4 regions of the Massilia sp. 9096 genome follow, and region 4 is predicted to be linked to each of the others. Evidence: predicted binding sites of a transcription regulator. Region 4 holds the regulator's gene; each other region holds the start of a gene.
What was found. Region 4 encodes LexA, which represses DNA repair genes until DNA is damaged. Its sites were predicted from a motif close to ACTGTATNNNNATACAGT; they were not measured.
Positions count from the first base shown of each region.

Region 1: FA90_RS15565 (DNA topoisomerase IV subunit B) is a predicted target of LexA. The motif match lies at 1,999-2,016, and genes of this name have one in related genera.
Region 2: imuA (translesion DNA synthesis-associated protein ImuA) is a predicted target of LexA. The motif match lies at 1,316-1,333, and genes of this name have one in related genera.
Region 3: FA90_RS16830 (putative DNA modification/repair radical SAM protein) is a predicted target of LexA. The motif match lies at 2,701-2,718, and genes of this name have one in related genera.

Region 1 covers NZ_JQNN01000001.1:3,633,423-3,637,181, reverse strand. Annotated here, with positions in the region: gene FA90_RS15565 (DNA topoisomerase IV subunit B) at 1-1,879, opposite strand, end outside; gene FA90_RS15560 (gamma-glutamyl-gamma-aminobutyrate hydrolase family protein) at 2,220-3,185, shown strand; gene FA90_RS15555 (GGDEF domain-containing protein) at 3,340-3,759, shown strand, end outside.
Region 2 covers NZ_JQNN01000001.1:2,972,281-2,976,039, reverse strand. Annotated here, with positions in the region: gene FA90_RS12720 (putative Na+/H+ antiporter) at 1-767, opposite strand, end outside; gene imuA (translesion DNA synthesis-associated protein ImuA) at 1,351-2,058, shown strand; gene FA90_RS12710 (DNA polymerase Y family protein) at 1,988-3,517, shown strand; partial or broken gene FA90_RS12705 (FAD-containing oxidoreductase) at 3,514-3,759, opposite strand, start outside.
Region 3 covers NZ_JQNN01000001.1:3,895,263-3,899,021, forward strand. Annotated here, with positions in the region: gene FA90_RS16825 (UdgX family uracil-DNA binding protein) at 1-1,454, opposite strand, end outside; gene FA90_RS16830 (putative DNA modification/repair radical SAM protein) at 1,451-2,680, opposite strand; gene FA90_RS16835 (alpha/beta fold hydrolase) at 2,910-3,719, shown strand.
Region 4 covers NZ_JQNN01000001.1:2,822,019-2,825,777, reverse strand. Annotated here, with positions in the region: gene FA90_RS12070 (sel1 repeat family protein) at 1-674, shown strand, start outside; gene lexA (transcriptional repressor LexA) at 799-1,446, opposite strand; gene rpsF (30S ribosomal protein S6) at 1,691-2,074, shown strand; gene priB (primosomal replication protein N) at 2,111-2,404, shown strand; gene rpsR (30S ribosomal protein S18) at 2,441-2,731, shown strand; gene rplI (50S ribosomal protein L9) at 2,781-3,233, shown strand; gene FA90_RS12040 (replicative DNA helicase) at 3,458-3,759, shown strand, end outside.

The DNA of each region.
Region 1 (3,759 bases), 810 kb from region 4:
AGGCCACCGGCAGCAGGCGCCGGGTGTCCGGGTTCATCGTGGTTTCCCACAGCTGCTCGGCGTTCATCTCGCCCAGGCCCTTGAAGCGCGAGATACCCCAGCTGCCTTGCTTCAAGCCTTCTTTCTTCAGCTTGTCTTCGATGGCCAGCAGTTCGCCGTCGTCCAGGGCGTACAGCTTCTGGATCGGCTTCTTGCCGCGCGCCGGCACGTCGACGCGGTACAGCGGCGGACGCGCGACGCACACGTGGCCGTTGCGGAACAGGGCCGGGAAGTGCTTGAAGAACAGCGTCAGCAGCAGGACCTGGATGTGCGAGCCGTCGACGTCCGCATCGGACAGGATGCAGATTTTGCCGTAGCGCAGGCCGGTCAGGTCCGGATTGTCGTCCTGGCCGTGCGGGTCGACGCCGATCGCCACCGCGATGTCGTGGATCTCGTTGTTGGCGAACAGGCGGTCGCGGTCGGTTTCCCAGGTGTTGAGCACCTTGCCGCGCAGCGGCAGGATCGCCTGGTATTCCTTGTCGCGGCCCATCTTGGCCGAGCCGCCGGCCGAGTCGCCCTCGACCAGGAACAGTTCGTTGCGCGTGATGTCGGTCGATTCGCAATCGGTGAGCTTACCCGGCAGGACGGCCACGCCCGAAGATTTCTTTTTTTCGACTTTCTGTAGCGAGCGCAGGCGCGATTGGGCCTGCTTGATCACGAGTTCGGCCAGCTTGCGGCCGTATTCGACGTGCTGGTTCAGCCACAGCTCGAGCGGCGGTTTGGTGAACGTCGAAACCAGCTTGACGGCGTCGCGCGAATTCAGGCGCTCCTTGGTCTGGCCCTGGAATTGCGGGTCCAGCACCTTGGCCGACAGCACGAACGAGACGCGCGCGAACACGTCTTCGGGCAGCAGCTTGACGCCTTTCGGCAGCAGCGAGTGCATCTCGACGAAGTTTTTCACGGCGCCGAACAGGCCGTCGCGCAGGCCGGATTCGTGGGTGCCGCCGCTCGGGGTCGGGATCAGGTTGACGTAGGATTCGCGCACCACGGCGCCTTCCTCGGTCCAGGCCACGACCCAGGCCGCGCCTTCGCCTTCGGCAAAGCCGTCGTCGCCGCCGGCCGCGTACTGCGCGCCTTCGAACAGCGGGATCAGCGTCTGGCCGTTGTTGGCGGTCTGCGCCAGCGCTTCGGTCAGGTAGCCGCGCAGGCCTTCGTCGTAGCGCCAGGTCTGGACGTCGCCGGTCTTTTCGTTCTTGAGGGTGACGGTCACGCCCGGCAGCAGCACGGCCTTCGAGCGCAGCAGGCGCTGCAGCTCGGCCATCGGGATGTTGGGCGAATCGAAGTATTTGCCGTCCGGCCAGGCGGTGACGCGCGTGCCGTTCTTCTTGCCGCCGCGTTCCGCCGGCGCGGAGCTCAGGGGTTCGACCACGTCGCCGGCTTCGAAGGCCAGCTTGTGCATGCCGTTGCCCTGGTCATCCTTGCGCCAGACGGTGATTTCCAGGCGCTTGGACAGCGCATTGGTGACGGACACGCCGACGCCGTGCAGGCCGCCCGAGAACGCATAGGCGCCGCCCGAACCCTTGTCGAACTTGCCGCCCGCGTGCAGGCGCGTGAAGACGATCTCGACGGTCGAGACGCCTTCTTCCGGGTGGACGCCGACCGGGATGCCGCGGCCGTCGTCCTCGACCGTGACCGAGCCGTCGGCGTTCACCGTCACGTCGATGTTCTTGCAGTGGCCACCCAGCGCCTCGTCGGAGGCGTTGTCGATCACTTCCTGGATGATGTGCAGCGGATTTTCCGTGCGGGTGTACATGCCCGGACGCTGCTTGACGGGCTCCAGTCCCTTGAGGACACGGATGGATGATTCGCTGTAATCGGTCGGATTCTTTTTGGTGGCCATGCTGGATATTCAATCAATCGAATGCTGCGCATTCTATCTTGTCGCGCGGAAATGGGAACGTCAAAAAATGAGGCACCGGGCCGTCTTGGCGGCTATGCAACGTGGTTCGACGCGATAAGACTGTATGGAAATACAGTATTTTTGCCTGTCGGGCGCAAGTTTGCAAGCGATGAATGTGCGTTTTCTCAAGGTTGTCACGAATGCGCACGGGCTCGGGCGCACTCTGCAAGATGGGGGCGAAGCGCGTTGCCGCAAGTTTTCACGGCCCTGTCACCGCTGCCGGGATGCCATTTTTTCGATTCCGAATCGTGCGCGGCCATGGCAGGGCTATATTTAAATCATGGCAGAGGACAACGCAGACGACAATGGCAGCGCCGACAAGGCCGGCCCGCCACGCGTGCCCGACCGGCGCGCCGGCGGCGGCGCTTCGCGCTATCTGCGTCCGGGCGACACGCCCTGGAGCCTGGCCGGCCGCGTGCTGCGCTCGCGCTGGCGCGCACTCGGTGACCGCCTCGGCCGCGACTTCATGCGGCGCACGCTGCGCATCGGCGTCTCGGCGCGCATCTACCACCCCGAGCCGGGCGCCGTCGGCCTGCGCAGCAAGAACCTGCAGTACCTGGAAGAGTCGATCGCGCAATGGGTGATGTCGCGCGACGTGCTGGTCTTCATGGTGCCGACCGTGAACACCAGCGGGCTGCTTCATCCTAGCAACATCACGCTGCGCCACTACGCGCGCCACCTGGACGGTCTGGTGCTGCAGGGCGGGGCCGACGTCTCGCCGACGACCTATGCCGAATCGCCGAGCCGCCCCGAATGGAGCGGCGACCGCGCGCGCGACGTGTACGAGCTCGAGCTGCTGCACGAATTCGTCGAAGCCGGCAAGCCGGTGCTGGGCATCTGCCGCGGTTGCCAGCTGATCAACGTCGCGTTCGGCGGCACGCTGTACCAGGACGTCGCGACCGACCTGCCCGGGGCCCAGGCCCATGTACACGAGGATTACGACGCGCACCGGCATGCGATCGTGTTCCCGCCCGGTTCCTCGCTGGGCAAGATGTTTCCCGACCAGCGGCGGCCGACCGTCAATTCGATCCATCACCAGGCCGTGAAGGACCTGGGACGCGACATCCTGGTCGAGGCGATGTCGGATCCGGATGGGGTGGTCGAGGCGATCCGTTACCAGCGTGCGCCGTTCGTGATGGGGCTGCAGTGGCATCCGGAGTTTCATCGTGCCAAGGGGACGGCGCTGCTGGATTGCACGCCGGTGCTGGATGCGTTCTTGCGAGCGGCGCGTGAAACCCGGTTGTAAAACGTACCTGATCAGGATGTTTATTTTCTTTCTCACAACATCATGTGATAAGATTAATATCCTCGTTACATAGCCCATCGGTACCCGTGAGCCGCTGGCTCTTTCGGCACGGGGGATTTTCGATACCGGCGCAGCCCGGGAAGGGCTGTGTGCCGTGCTTGGCATTGACACAAATTCGTTCATCGTCATTTCCGCTGCATTCGGGTTGTTGTGCGGTTTCCTGTTCTTTGCCTTGCGCGTCGGCTTTCCGAAGTCGATCAGCGGCCTCTCCGAATGGGGCTGGGGATGCCTGCTGATGGTATTCGCCGCATGCGGCTTCACCTCGCGCGGCACCCTTCCGGTGCTGTTCCACAGCTTCCTGCCGAACCTGCTGATCCCGGCGGGTGTCGTCGCCATGAACCGCAGCCTCGGCCTGTTCGGCGCACTGAAACAGCGCGGACGGCTCTTTCTGACGCTGCTCGGCGCCACCGCGCTGGCGCTGGCGTGGGTCACCTTCGTCGACGACGACTACCGGGCGCGGGTGATTCTCGTCAGCGGCCTGCTGACCGTACTGTTCGGCGCCTGCGCCGTATCG
Region 2 (3,759 bases), 150 kb from region 4:
ACCAGCAGCGGCACCGGGCGTCGCGTATCGGCGGCCTCGGCGCCCGCATCCGCCGAGGTGGCGGGCGACTGCAGATGCCGGCGCAGCAGCAGCGTCGCCACGCTGGCGTTGACCAGCACCGCGATCAGCGCGCGCCAGCCGAAGCGACCCAGCATGAAACCGCTGTCCCAGCCCCAGGCATCGGCCACCATCAGCACCGGCGGCGCGGCGTAGGCGGTGAGCGTGCCGCCGATCGAGACGTTCACGAACAGCACGCCCAGCGCCGCGTACTTCAGCCATTCCGGCATCCCCTGGCGGAACACCAGCGGCGCCAGCGACAGCGCCGCCAGCGTCATCGCGGCCGGCTCGGTGATGAGCGAGCCGGCGAGGGGCACCAGCGCCAGGCCGAGCCAGGTCAGCGCCATCTCGATGCGCACCCCGGCCACGCGCACGCAGACGCGCGCGAGCATATGCAGCAGCGCGCGCACGGCCTCGAGCACCGGACGCGAGGCCGCCACCACCATCACCACGAACACGAACAGCGGCTCGCCGTACTGGCGCGACTCGGCGTAGTCGATCGCCGCGCCGCCGCTGTCGACCAGCGCCATCGCCGCGATCAGCACGCAGGCCCAGAAGCCGAACACGACTTCGACCTCGCCCAGCAGGTGGAACAGCCCGGCGTGGCGCGGATGGCGGTGCGCCAGCACCTCGAACAGGTGGGTGGCGAAGGTGTGCACCAGGGCGAGCGCGAACAGGACCAGGCCGATGGTCTGCATGGTCGTGGTCATGCGGCGGCGGCTCCGTTTGGTTTGTCGTGGCGGTTGCGGATGTGAGTCATGATAGGAAACAACAATGTAAATATCGCTATTATTTCATTGATTGGCAGCCTGCGTAGCCGTGCTCGTGCATATGGCCCCTGCACCGCGCATGCCGCCAGCATGATCCGCGCGGTCATTGTTTGTCTCAACACCCGTCGCGCCGGCGTTTTTCGTGAAAAGCTCATGCATTTGCGCAATTTCAGTCAACGTCATGTGAGGGTGGAATGCTTAACGCTTTATTGGCGATGTTTGGAACGCTGGCGATCCTGGTCAGTATCGTGGCAAAGCTCGTCTGGCTGCGCGCTGGAGCGAAGCCGAACGACATCGCCAGTCCGGACAAGCCGGAAAATACGCTGCCGGCATTCACTTCCGTGCGTAGCGATCGCGCCGGTCGCCGGGTGCAAAGGCGCGCACGGCAAGCGTCCTTGCGCAGGCAAGTACCTTGCGTGAGCACAAAACCGGTCTGCTCAGCCCAGCATTCCAAAAGATAAACCTTGCCAAAACATGATGATGCGAGTACTGTATAAACATACAGTATTGCTTTGCATCATCTATGAATTGCTCAGAGTCTACATCTGCGCCGGAGTCCTTGCACCCGTCGCTCTGGCGCGCCTCGCAACTGGCGCGCGCCGGCATGCGCTGCGTCGATACCGGCCACCCCGCGCTCTCGGCCCAGCTGCCGGGCGGCGGCTGGCCGACCGGCGCGCTGGTCGATCTGCTGCTGCAGCAGCCCGGCATCGGCGAGATGCGCCTGCTGCGCCCGGCCCTGGCCGCGGTCGCCAAGCGCCGCATCGTGCTGCTGCAGCCGCCGCATCCGCCGCAGGCGCTGGCGCTGGCCGCGCTTGGGGTAGCGCCGTCGCAGCTGCTCTGGCTGCGCGCCAACCGCACGGCCGACGTGCTGTGGGCCGCCGAGCAGGTCTTGCGCAGCGGCAGTTGCGGCGCCTTGCTGTGCTGGCAAAACCAGATTCGCAGCGACGCCCTGCGCCGCCTGCACCTGGCGGCCCAGTACGGCGAGACCCTGTTCTTCATGCTGCGTCCGCTGGCGGCCGGCCAGGACGCCTCGCCGGCGCCGCTGCGCTTGGCGCTGCGGCCGCAGGCCGGCGGCATCGAGATCGATTTCGTCAAACGCCGGGGACCGCAGCGCGATGCGCCGCTGTTCCTCCCATTGTCTTCCTACCTGTCCTATCGCCATGCGTCTGTGGATCGGCCTGCACCTGCCCCGGTTGTCGCTCGAGGTCTTCAGCCCCAGCTGGTGCACTGACGCCGGCGGCGTCGTGCTCGAGCATGAACGGGTGCTGGCCGCGTCTCCGTGCGCGCGCGCGGCCGGCGTCCAGATCGGCATGCGCCGCGGCGGCGTGCTGATGCTGATGCCCGAGGCGCAGCTGCACGAGCGCGCGCCCGAGCGCGAGGCCGAGGCGCTGTTCGCGGTGGCGCTGGCGCTGCTGCAATTCACGCCGCAGGTGGCCGAAGCGGAGGAAGCGACATTGCTGCTCGACGTCGGCGCCAGCCTGCGCCTGTTCGGCGGCGTGCGCGCGCTGTGCCGGCGCATCCTGGCGGTCGTGGCGGCGCTCGGTTTTTCCGCCACGCTGTCCTGCTCGCCCACCGCGCGCGGCGCCTGGCTGCTCGCGCGCGCGGGGGCGGGCGGACACGCTCGTGCGGGCGCGAACGCGCGCGCGATCGCGGGCCGGCCGCTGCGTATGACTTCGCTGGCGCGCCGCCTCGACCGGCTGCCGGTCACGCTGGCGCCGCCGGCGCGCCCGTTCGCCGACTGGTTCGAGGGCCTGGGCTGCCGCACGCTGGGCGAGCTGCAGCGCCTGCCGCGGCCCGGCCTGCAGCGGCGCTGCGGCCGCGCGCTGCTCGACCTGCTCGACGCCGCCTATGGCCTGGCGCCCGAGCTGCACGAATGGATCGAGGCGCCGGAAGCCTTCCATGCGCGCCTGGAACTGTTCGACCGCATCGACGACGCCGAGCTGCTGCTCGAGGGCGGCCGGCGCCTGCTGCTGCAGCTGGTCGGCTGGCTGGTCGCGCGCCAGCTGGCGGTCGAGCGCATCGTGCTCAAGCTCGAGCACGAGCGCGGCCGCATCGCGCGTCCGCCCACTTGCGTCGAAGTCGCGCTGGCCGAGCCGGCCTGGCGCGACGAGCACCTGGTGCGCCTGCTCAAGGAACGCCTGGCCAAGCTGGCGCTGGACGCGCCGGTGATCGGCCTGGCGCTGGAAGCGCAGCAGGTGCAGCCGATGGCGCCCGTGAGCGATTCGCTGTTTCCCGAGCCGGGCGGCAGCGAGGAAGACCGGGTGCGCATGCTGGAGCTGCTGATCGCGCGCCTCGGCCCCGACAACGTGCTGCAGGCCGTGCCCAGCGCCGATTATCGGCCCGAGCAGGCCAATGTGTGGGTGCCGGTGCAGTCGCAATCGCAAACCCGCATCCGCGACAAGGCCGGCAACGCCCAGCTCCCGCCCGACGGTATGACGCTGCCGCGCCCGACCTGGCTGCTGGCCAAGCCGATCGCCCTGCTGATGCGCGAGCACCGGCCGTTCTACGGCTCGCCGCTGCGCATGGCTTCCAACCCCGAGCGCATCGAGGCCGGCTGGTGGAACGGTCCGGAAACACGCGATTACTTCATCGCCGAGGGCAGGGATCACACGCTGTATTGGGTGTACCGCGAGCGCATCGGCGCCGACGATGCGGAGCCGCGGTGGTTCTTGCATGGCCTGTTCGGCTAGCTTTGCCGCTTCCCCACCTGCGCATGCTGCTCGCCCAACTCCCCCGCAATCGTCGGAATCAGCTCGGATACGGTCGGGTGAATCGCCATCACCTGGTCAGCTGCTTGCAGCTCATCCCGCCAGCCATCGCGGCCAGCACCATGTGCACGGCCTCGTCGCCGCCCGGGCCGAGGATGGCGGCGCCGAGGATCTCGTCCGTGTGGGCATCGGCGACGATGCGCATCGAGCCCTGCGCTTCGCCT
Region 3 (3,759 bases), 1.1 Mb from region 4:
ATCGAGAAAGCTTCGTGCTTGGCGTCTTCGCCCGGCACGCGCAGCACGTACGAGGGGTGGTAAGTGGTGACGACCCACCGGCCATCGTGGCGCATCGGCTTGCCGAGCGAGTCCCTGAGGGTGACGGTGGCCGTGCCCAGTACAGACTTGAGCGCGGTCGCGCCCAGCGCCACGATGACGGTCGGCTTGACGCTGGCCAGCTCCTTCTCGTACCAATAGTGGCAGGCCTCGATCTCGCGCTGCCCCGGCGTCTTGTGCAGGCGGCGCTTGCCGCGCGGCTCCCACTTGAAATGCTTGACGGCGTTGGTCACGTAGACCGTGCTGCGATCCAGCCCCGCCGCCTCGCAGACCTGGTCGAGGAGTTGACCGGCCGGTCCGACGAAGGGGTGGCCGGCCAGGTCTTCCTGGTCGCCCGGCTGCTCGCCGACCAGCATGATCTGCGCGTGCTTCGGGCCTTCGCCGGGCACGGCCTGGGTGGCGAACTGGTACAGCTCGCAGCGCCGGCATTCGTCCAGCTTGGAGGGGTGCTGGTGGCGCTCCGGCTGGGCGTCCTCGGGCGCGATCGGGATCGTCGTGCCCTTGCGCTGGCCGACCGCCTCGTACTGGCCGACCTTGCGCGCGCCGCGCGAGGCTTCGCCGATCATGTGCGGGACGATCTTCGCTTCCGGCAGGTGCTTCCAGCGATCGGACGTGATGTGCTGGTGCATGATGCCGGCGTTCAGGCGCGCCGGGTTGAAGATGCTGCGGTAATAGGTCAGCCACAGCGCCTCGCCGTCGTCTTCCAGCTCCTGGGCATTGTGCGCCAGCGGCCCGGTCTCGTGCAGCGTCTGGCCGTCCCACAGCACGCTGGCCTCGGGCGTGGCGATCATCCAGCTGACCTTGCCCATGCGCCTGGCGAAATGTTCGGCGACCTGCGGCAGCACGTCGTGGCGCGGCTCGTACCAGGCGACGAAGCGCGGCGCGCCGGCCTCGATGGGACGTTCGCGGAATCGGATGTAGGCATGCATGTCGTGCTCCTCGCGACGCACCGCCTTGACCATGCCGTTCAGGCGCGCGCCGTCTTCGTCGGCCGGCGATTGCACGTCGTGCTCGCCCTGGGTCCAGCGCCAGATCACGCGGTACAGGAAGGCCCAGCGGTCGGGCACGCGGCAGCAGGCGGCCGATTGCAGCATCTCCATGAACGAACGCGGGATGTGCGGCGCGGGCCTGGTCGGCGCGTCTTGCGCCGAGGCCGGCGGTGTGGGCACATTATGCGAGGGCGCGGCAGGCGGCGGCGCACTCGAGAACAGGTCGCCGGCCAGCAGGTCATCGCGCTGCGGCGCCCCCCAGGTGACCTGCTCGGGCGCGACGCCGTGCATCAGCAGGTCGCGCGCGGCGTCGCGCCACTGCGCGAAGTTCTCGACCGGCAGCGCCTGGCCCTGAAGTACCCGTTGCGCTGCCGACCCGCCGCTCATGCCGCCTGCAGTTCCGGCCACAGGTTCATCTGCTGCGGCGCGTCGGCCATGTTGCGGCGCAGGTGTTCGGACGAGGCCATGCCTTGCGCCGGCTTGTAGTCGGCGGTGACGACGAAGGGCGCCAGCTTTTTCAGGCTGCAGCGCAGGCGCGACAGATCTTCCCAGCGGATGCGGCGCAGCCGGCGCAGGTCGATCAGGCGCTTGGCCGAGCGCAGGCCGATGCCCGGCACGCGCGCGATCATGGCTTCGTCCGCGCGGTTCAGGTCGAGCGGGAAGTGCGCGCGGTTGGCCAGCGCCCAGGCCAGCTTGGGGTCGATGTCGAGCGCCAGGTTGCCCGCTTCCGGCATGATTTCGCCGGCGGTGAAGCCGTAGCCGCGCATCAGGAAGTCGGCCTGGTACAGGCGGTGCTCGCGCAGCAGCGGCGGCGGCGCCGAGGGCACGCTCGACGGACTCTGCGGGATCGGGCTGAACGCCGAGTAATACACGCGCTTGAGCTTGTAGCTGCCGTACAGCGTCTGGGACGTACTCAGGATGGTGTGGTCGTCGCTGGCGTCGGCGCCAACGATCATCTGCGTGCTCTGGCCGGCCGGCGCAAACACCGGCGCCTTCGGGTGATCGTCCTTTTCGTCGAGCTTGGTGCGGATCGAACCCATCGCCAGCTTGATCGTGTGCACGTTCTTTTCCGGCGCCAGGCGCGTCACGCTGTCCTGGGTCGGCAGCTCGATGTTCACGGACAGGCGGTCGGCGTATTTGCCGGCCAGCTCGATCAGGCGCGGATCGGCGTCGGGAATCGTCTTGAGGTGGATGTAGCCGCGGAACTGGTGCTCCTCGCGCAGGCGGCGCGCGACCTCGACCAGCTGCTCCATCGTGTAGTCGCTCGACTGGATGATGCCCGAGCTCAGGAACAGGCCGTCGATGTAGTTGCGCAGGTAAAAATCCTGGGTCAGCTTGACCACCTCGTCGACCGAAAAACGCGCGCGCGGCACGTTCGAGCTACGCCGGTTGACGCAGTACTGGCAGTCGTACACGCAGAAATTGGTGAGCAGGATCTTGAGCAGCGAGACGCAGCGGCCGTCCGGCGTGTAGCTGTGGCAGATGCCCATGCCGGTGGTCGCGCCCAGGCCGTCCTTGTCGACCGAGTCGCGCTTGGGCGCACCGCTGCTGGCACAGGAGGCGTCGTACTTGGCGGCATCGGCCAGGATCTCGAGCTTGTCTTTGAGTTCCATCGAACAGTCAGCAACCGCATACTGTATAAAACAACAGTATATCGCAGCCGCCTCGCCGTCGACCGTGCGCGTACGCACAGCGCCGGGTCAAAGGGCGGACAGGCCGAACATTCGCCACAAAAATGCGGTTAACATGTATGCTACGGGCAACAAAACCTTGAAAGGATCGGGCGTTACGGCGATCATTGCATCTGCTGTAACATTGGCAGCGAATCCTGCCGGAGAGTTGATGTCCATTCAAATCCGCAACAACGTCCACATTGCCGGCGCCGGCGCCGGTCCCGCCACCGTGATCTTCACGCATGGCTTCGGTTGCGACCAGACCATGTGGCATTCGCTTGCACAGGTTTTCGCATCACGTTACCGGATCATCACCTACGACCTGGTCGGCAGCGGCGAATCCGACCGCCTCGCCTACGACCGCAGCAAATACGCCAGCCTGCACGGCTATGCCCAGGACCTGATCGAGATCGCCGACGTCTACGCGGACGGCCCGGTGGTGCTGGTCGGGCATTCGGTCGGCGCCATGATCGGCCTGCTGGCGACGATCGACGCGCCCGGCAGATTCGCGGCCCAGGTCATGGTCGGCCCCTCGCCGTCCTTCATCAACGACGGCGACTACACCGGCGGCTTCACGCGCGACGAGCTCGACGAGCTGCTGTCGCTGATGGACTCGAACTTCGTCGACTGGGCCAATTACCTGGCGCCGGCCATCATGGGCGCGCCCGACCGCCCCGAGCTGGGCCGCGAACTGGCGCGCAGCTTCCGCAACAACGACCCGGCCATCGCGCGCCAGTTCGCTCGCGCGACCTTCTATGCCGACCACCGCGCCGACCTGCCCAAGTCGACCGTGCCGGCACTGATCCTGCAATCGAGCGACGACTTGATCGCACCGCGCGCAGTCGGCGATTACATGCTGCGCCACCTGCCCAACGCCACCCTGGAAATCGTCGACAACGTCGGCCACTGCCCGCACGTCAGCGCCCCCAGCACCATCGGCCAGGCGATCGGCGGCTTCACCAACCGGATGCTGGCCTAGCCGGCAAAGGTGGTGGCAAGCAGGCGGTGGATGCCGCGCA
Region 4 (3,759 bases):
CCGACGAGTTGTCCGACGCCGACGCCCTGTTCGCCAAGAAGGCTTATCCCGAAGCGTTGCAGAAGTACACCAAACTGGCCAACGCCGGCAACGTGATGGCCCAGCAGCACTTGGGCGAGATGTATTTTTACGGCGAAGCCGGCGCGGTCGACGCCGACAAGGCGGCGCTGTGGTGGGGCAAGGCGGCGGCGAAGGGCAACAAGGTGGCGATCGCCTCGCTCGACATGATGAAAAAGCGCGGCGAGCATCGCGCCGACATCGACTACTGGCTCACGCAATACGACGGCGCCGACCTGAGCGGCGGCGCTTACCGCTGCCCGGCGCCGCGCTTTCCCTCGGTGTCGAAGGTGAACGAAGACATCGAGCGCTACAGCGCCAAGATGAAGGATTGGGAAGCCTGCCACAACCGCGCGGTCGTCCACCTCAACGAATCCCTGCCGCTGACCAAACTGATTCCCAAGGATATCGCGCCGCTGCTGACCAAGGAAGAAACCGAGCGCGCCGAGGCGCACCTGAAGGACGTCGGCGAGCGCGCTGCCGAGGACATCAAGGTCGCCGGCAACATGGTGCTGGCCGATTACAATGCCTGGCGCATTGCGACCGAGAGCTGGGTCAAGGAACACAACGACATCGTCAACAGCGCACCGCCGCCCGACGTCGACGCCAAGCGTTGATCGCGCTGCGCTGTGCCCTGCAAACCACAACGGCCCGCGGTTAGCGGGCCGTTGTCGTTGTACGCGTTATAACTATGCGTCATACGCCGGCATGGGGCCGGCGCGGCTGCGGCCTGAATACCGCTCAGTGCCAGGAGCGCAGCAGGCCGACCGCCAGGCCCTCGAGCGCAAACTCGTCGGTTTGCGGATTGACGGTGATGATGGAGAACTCCGGATTTTCCGGCAGCAGCTCGATGGTCGCACCGGTCTTGCGGTAGCGCTTGACGGTGACTTCTTCGCCGATGCGCGCGACGACGATCTGGCCGTTCTTGGCCGAATCGACCTTCTTGACGGCGAGGAAATCGCCATCGCAGATGCCGGCGTCGCGCATCGACCAGCCCTTGACCTTCAGCAGGAAGTCGGGCTTGCTCGAGAACATGGCCGGGTCGACCGAATAATTGGCCTCGACGTGTTCCTGGGCCAGGATCGGCGAACCTGCGGCCACGCGGCCGACCAGGGGCAGGGACATCAGGTGCGGCGGCGGCATCATGGGCAGCGGCGCCGGGGCGGCTTCGGCGGCCGGGCCGACCAGGCGGATACCGCGCGAGGTGCCCGGCGAAATCTCGATGGCGCCTTTGCGCGCCAGGGCTTGCAGGTGCTCCTCGGCGGCGTTGGCCGAGCGGAAGCCAAGTTCCTGCGCGATTTCGGCGCGGGTCGGCGGGAAGCCGGTGTTGTCGATGGCTTCCTTGATCAGGTTGAGAATCTGTTCTTGCCGTGCAGTGAGCTTCAGCATGGGGGTTTGCTTTCGTTGGATCTGGACAAGCTGTATTTTTGTACAGTATGGCGCGGCGCGCAAGGGGCAGCACGGGTTTTCGTGGTTTTTTTTGACCTAAAGACAAAAGGGCGTAATCGGGATGGCATATCCACAAAGCATTTGGGCCTTGACGTTTTTTGCGTTATAATGTCGGGCTTTCCCTTCCCACACTCGTCCTGACGCCGAGGTGGGCATCTGTTTAAACGTCCTCAAGGAGTGTTATATGCGTCATTATGAAATCGTGTTTATCGTCCACCCGGACCAAAGCGAGCAAGTTCCGGCGATGATCGAGCGCTACAAGACCACGGTCACCTCGCGCGGCGGCAACATCCACCGCGTCGAAGACTGGGGCCGCCGCCAGATGGCTTACCAGATCGACAATCTGCCGAAGGCACATTACATCTGCATGAACATCGAGTGCGACAACGAGACCCTGGTCGAGCTGGAAACCGCATTCAAATTCAATGATGCCGTGCTGCGTCACCTGACCGTCAAGACGAAGAAGGCCGAAACCGCCCCGTCGCCGATGATGAAGTCGGTCCAGCGCGAAGACGCCGCCAAGAGCCACCGCGCCGAGCAGGCAGCTGCTCCGGCCGCCAACGCTTAATTCTCGCTCATTTCGATTAGCGAGCGCGAAAGGGCAGTGAACGAGCTGTTGCTGGTCGCAAGCATCGCCGAACGCGATACCCTGCGCTACACCCCGGCCGGCATCCCCATCGTCAGCGGCACCCTGCAGCACGGGTCGCAGCAGATGGAAGCGGGATTGGAACGGTCGGTCGAGTTCGAGATCGCGGCGGTCGCCGCCGGAGAAATCTCCGGCCGGTTCGCCAGCGCCGAACTCGGCGCGGTGCACCGCTTCAAGGGGTTTTTGGCGCGCAAGAACCGCAACAGCAAAGCCCTTGTGTTTCACATCATTGATTTCAGTGGCGTCGCTTAAATAAAGCGCGCACGTTTTTAGATACAGGAGCCTCAAATGGCATTCGGTAAAAAGTTCGACAAAAACAAAGCCAAAGAAAAACTCAAGCGCAAACAGCAGAACCCGCTGTTCAAGCGCAAGAAGTTCTGCCGCTTCACCGCTGCAGGCGTGGAACAGGTTGACTACAAAGACGTCGACACCCTGAAGGACTTCATCCAGGAAAACGGCAAGATCATGCCGGCTCGCCTGACCGGCACCAAGGCGCACTACCAGCGCCAAGTGGACACCGCGATCAAGCGCGCACGTTACCTGGCCCTGCTGCCGTACACCGACCTGCACAACGCTTAATCGGCGTCGTCCGCGTACACAAGCATCGTCAGATTACTGGAGAAAATAAATGCAAGTTATCCTTCTGGAAAAAGTCGTCAACGTCGGCAACCTGGGCGACGTCGTCAAGGTCAAGGACGGTTACGCACGTAACTTCCTGATCCCGCAAAAAATGGCCCGCCGCGCCACCCAGGCTGCCGTGGCCGAGTTCGAAGTCAAGCGCGCCGAACTGGAAAAAGCCGCCGCCGAGAAGCTGGGCGCTGCCCAGGCACAAGGCGAGAAGCTGAGCGGCATGACCGTCACCATCGCCCAGAAAGCCGGCGTGGACGGCCGCCTGTTCGGTTCGGTGACCAACTTCGACATCGCCGAAGCCCTGACCAAGCAAGGTTTCGCCGTCGAAAAGGCGCAAGTGCGTCTGCCGACCGGTCCGCTGAAGACCACCGGCGAGCACCCGGTTTCGGTCGCTCTGCACACCGACGTCGTGGTTGATGTCACCGTCGCAGTCGTCGGCGAAGCCGCTTAAGGAACCTCGATAAACCTACTGCGCGTCGCATTGGCGGCCTGCGATGCTCGCCGTACCGTAAGTACGGCTGCGCTTCTCGGCCACCACTGCTTCCGCTCGCTACGGTTTCTCGAGTTTCCTCTGCTGTTGTTGGAATGAAAAAGCCGGGTTCGACCCGGCTTTTTTATTTTCGGAAACTCACCAATCATTTCAGTCGACTGCCCGTAAAAGGTATAATGACGGTCATGAATACCCCAGCAGACCCGCAGATCGAGTCGCTCCGCATCCCACCGCATTCCATCGAAGCAGAACAGTCCGTCATCGGCGGCCTGTTGCGCGATAACGCGGCGTGGGACCGGATCGCCGACTTCATGCATGCGGAGGATTTCTACCGCTACGACCACCGGATCATCTTCGAACAGATGGTGCGCCTGATCAACTCGGGCAAGCCCGCCGACGTGATCACCGTGTACGAGGCCCTGGTCCAGCTCGGCAAGGCCGAGGAAATGGGCGGCCTGCCTTACCTCAACGCGATGGCGCAGAATAC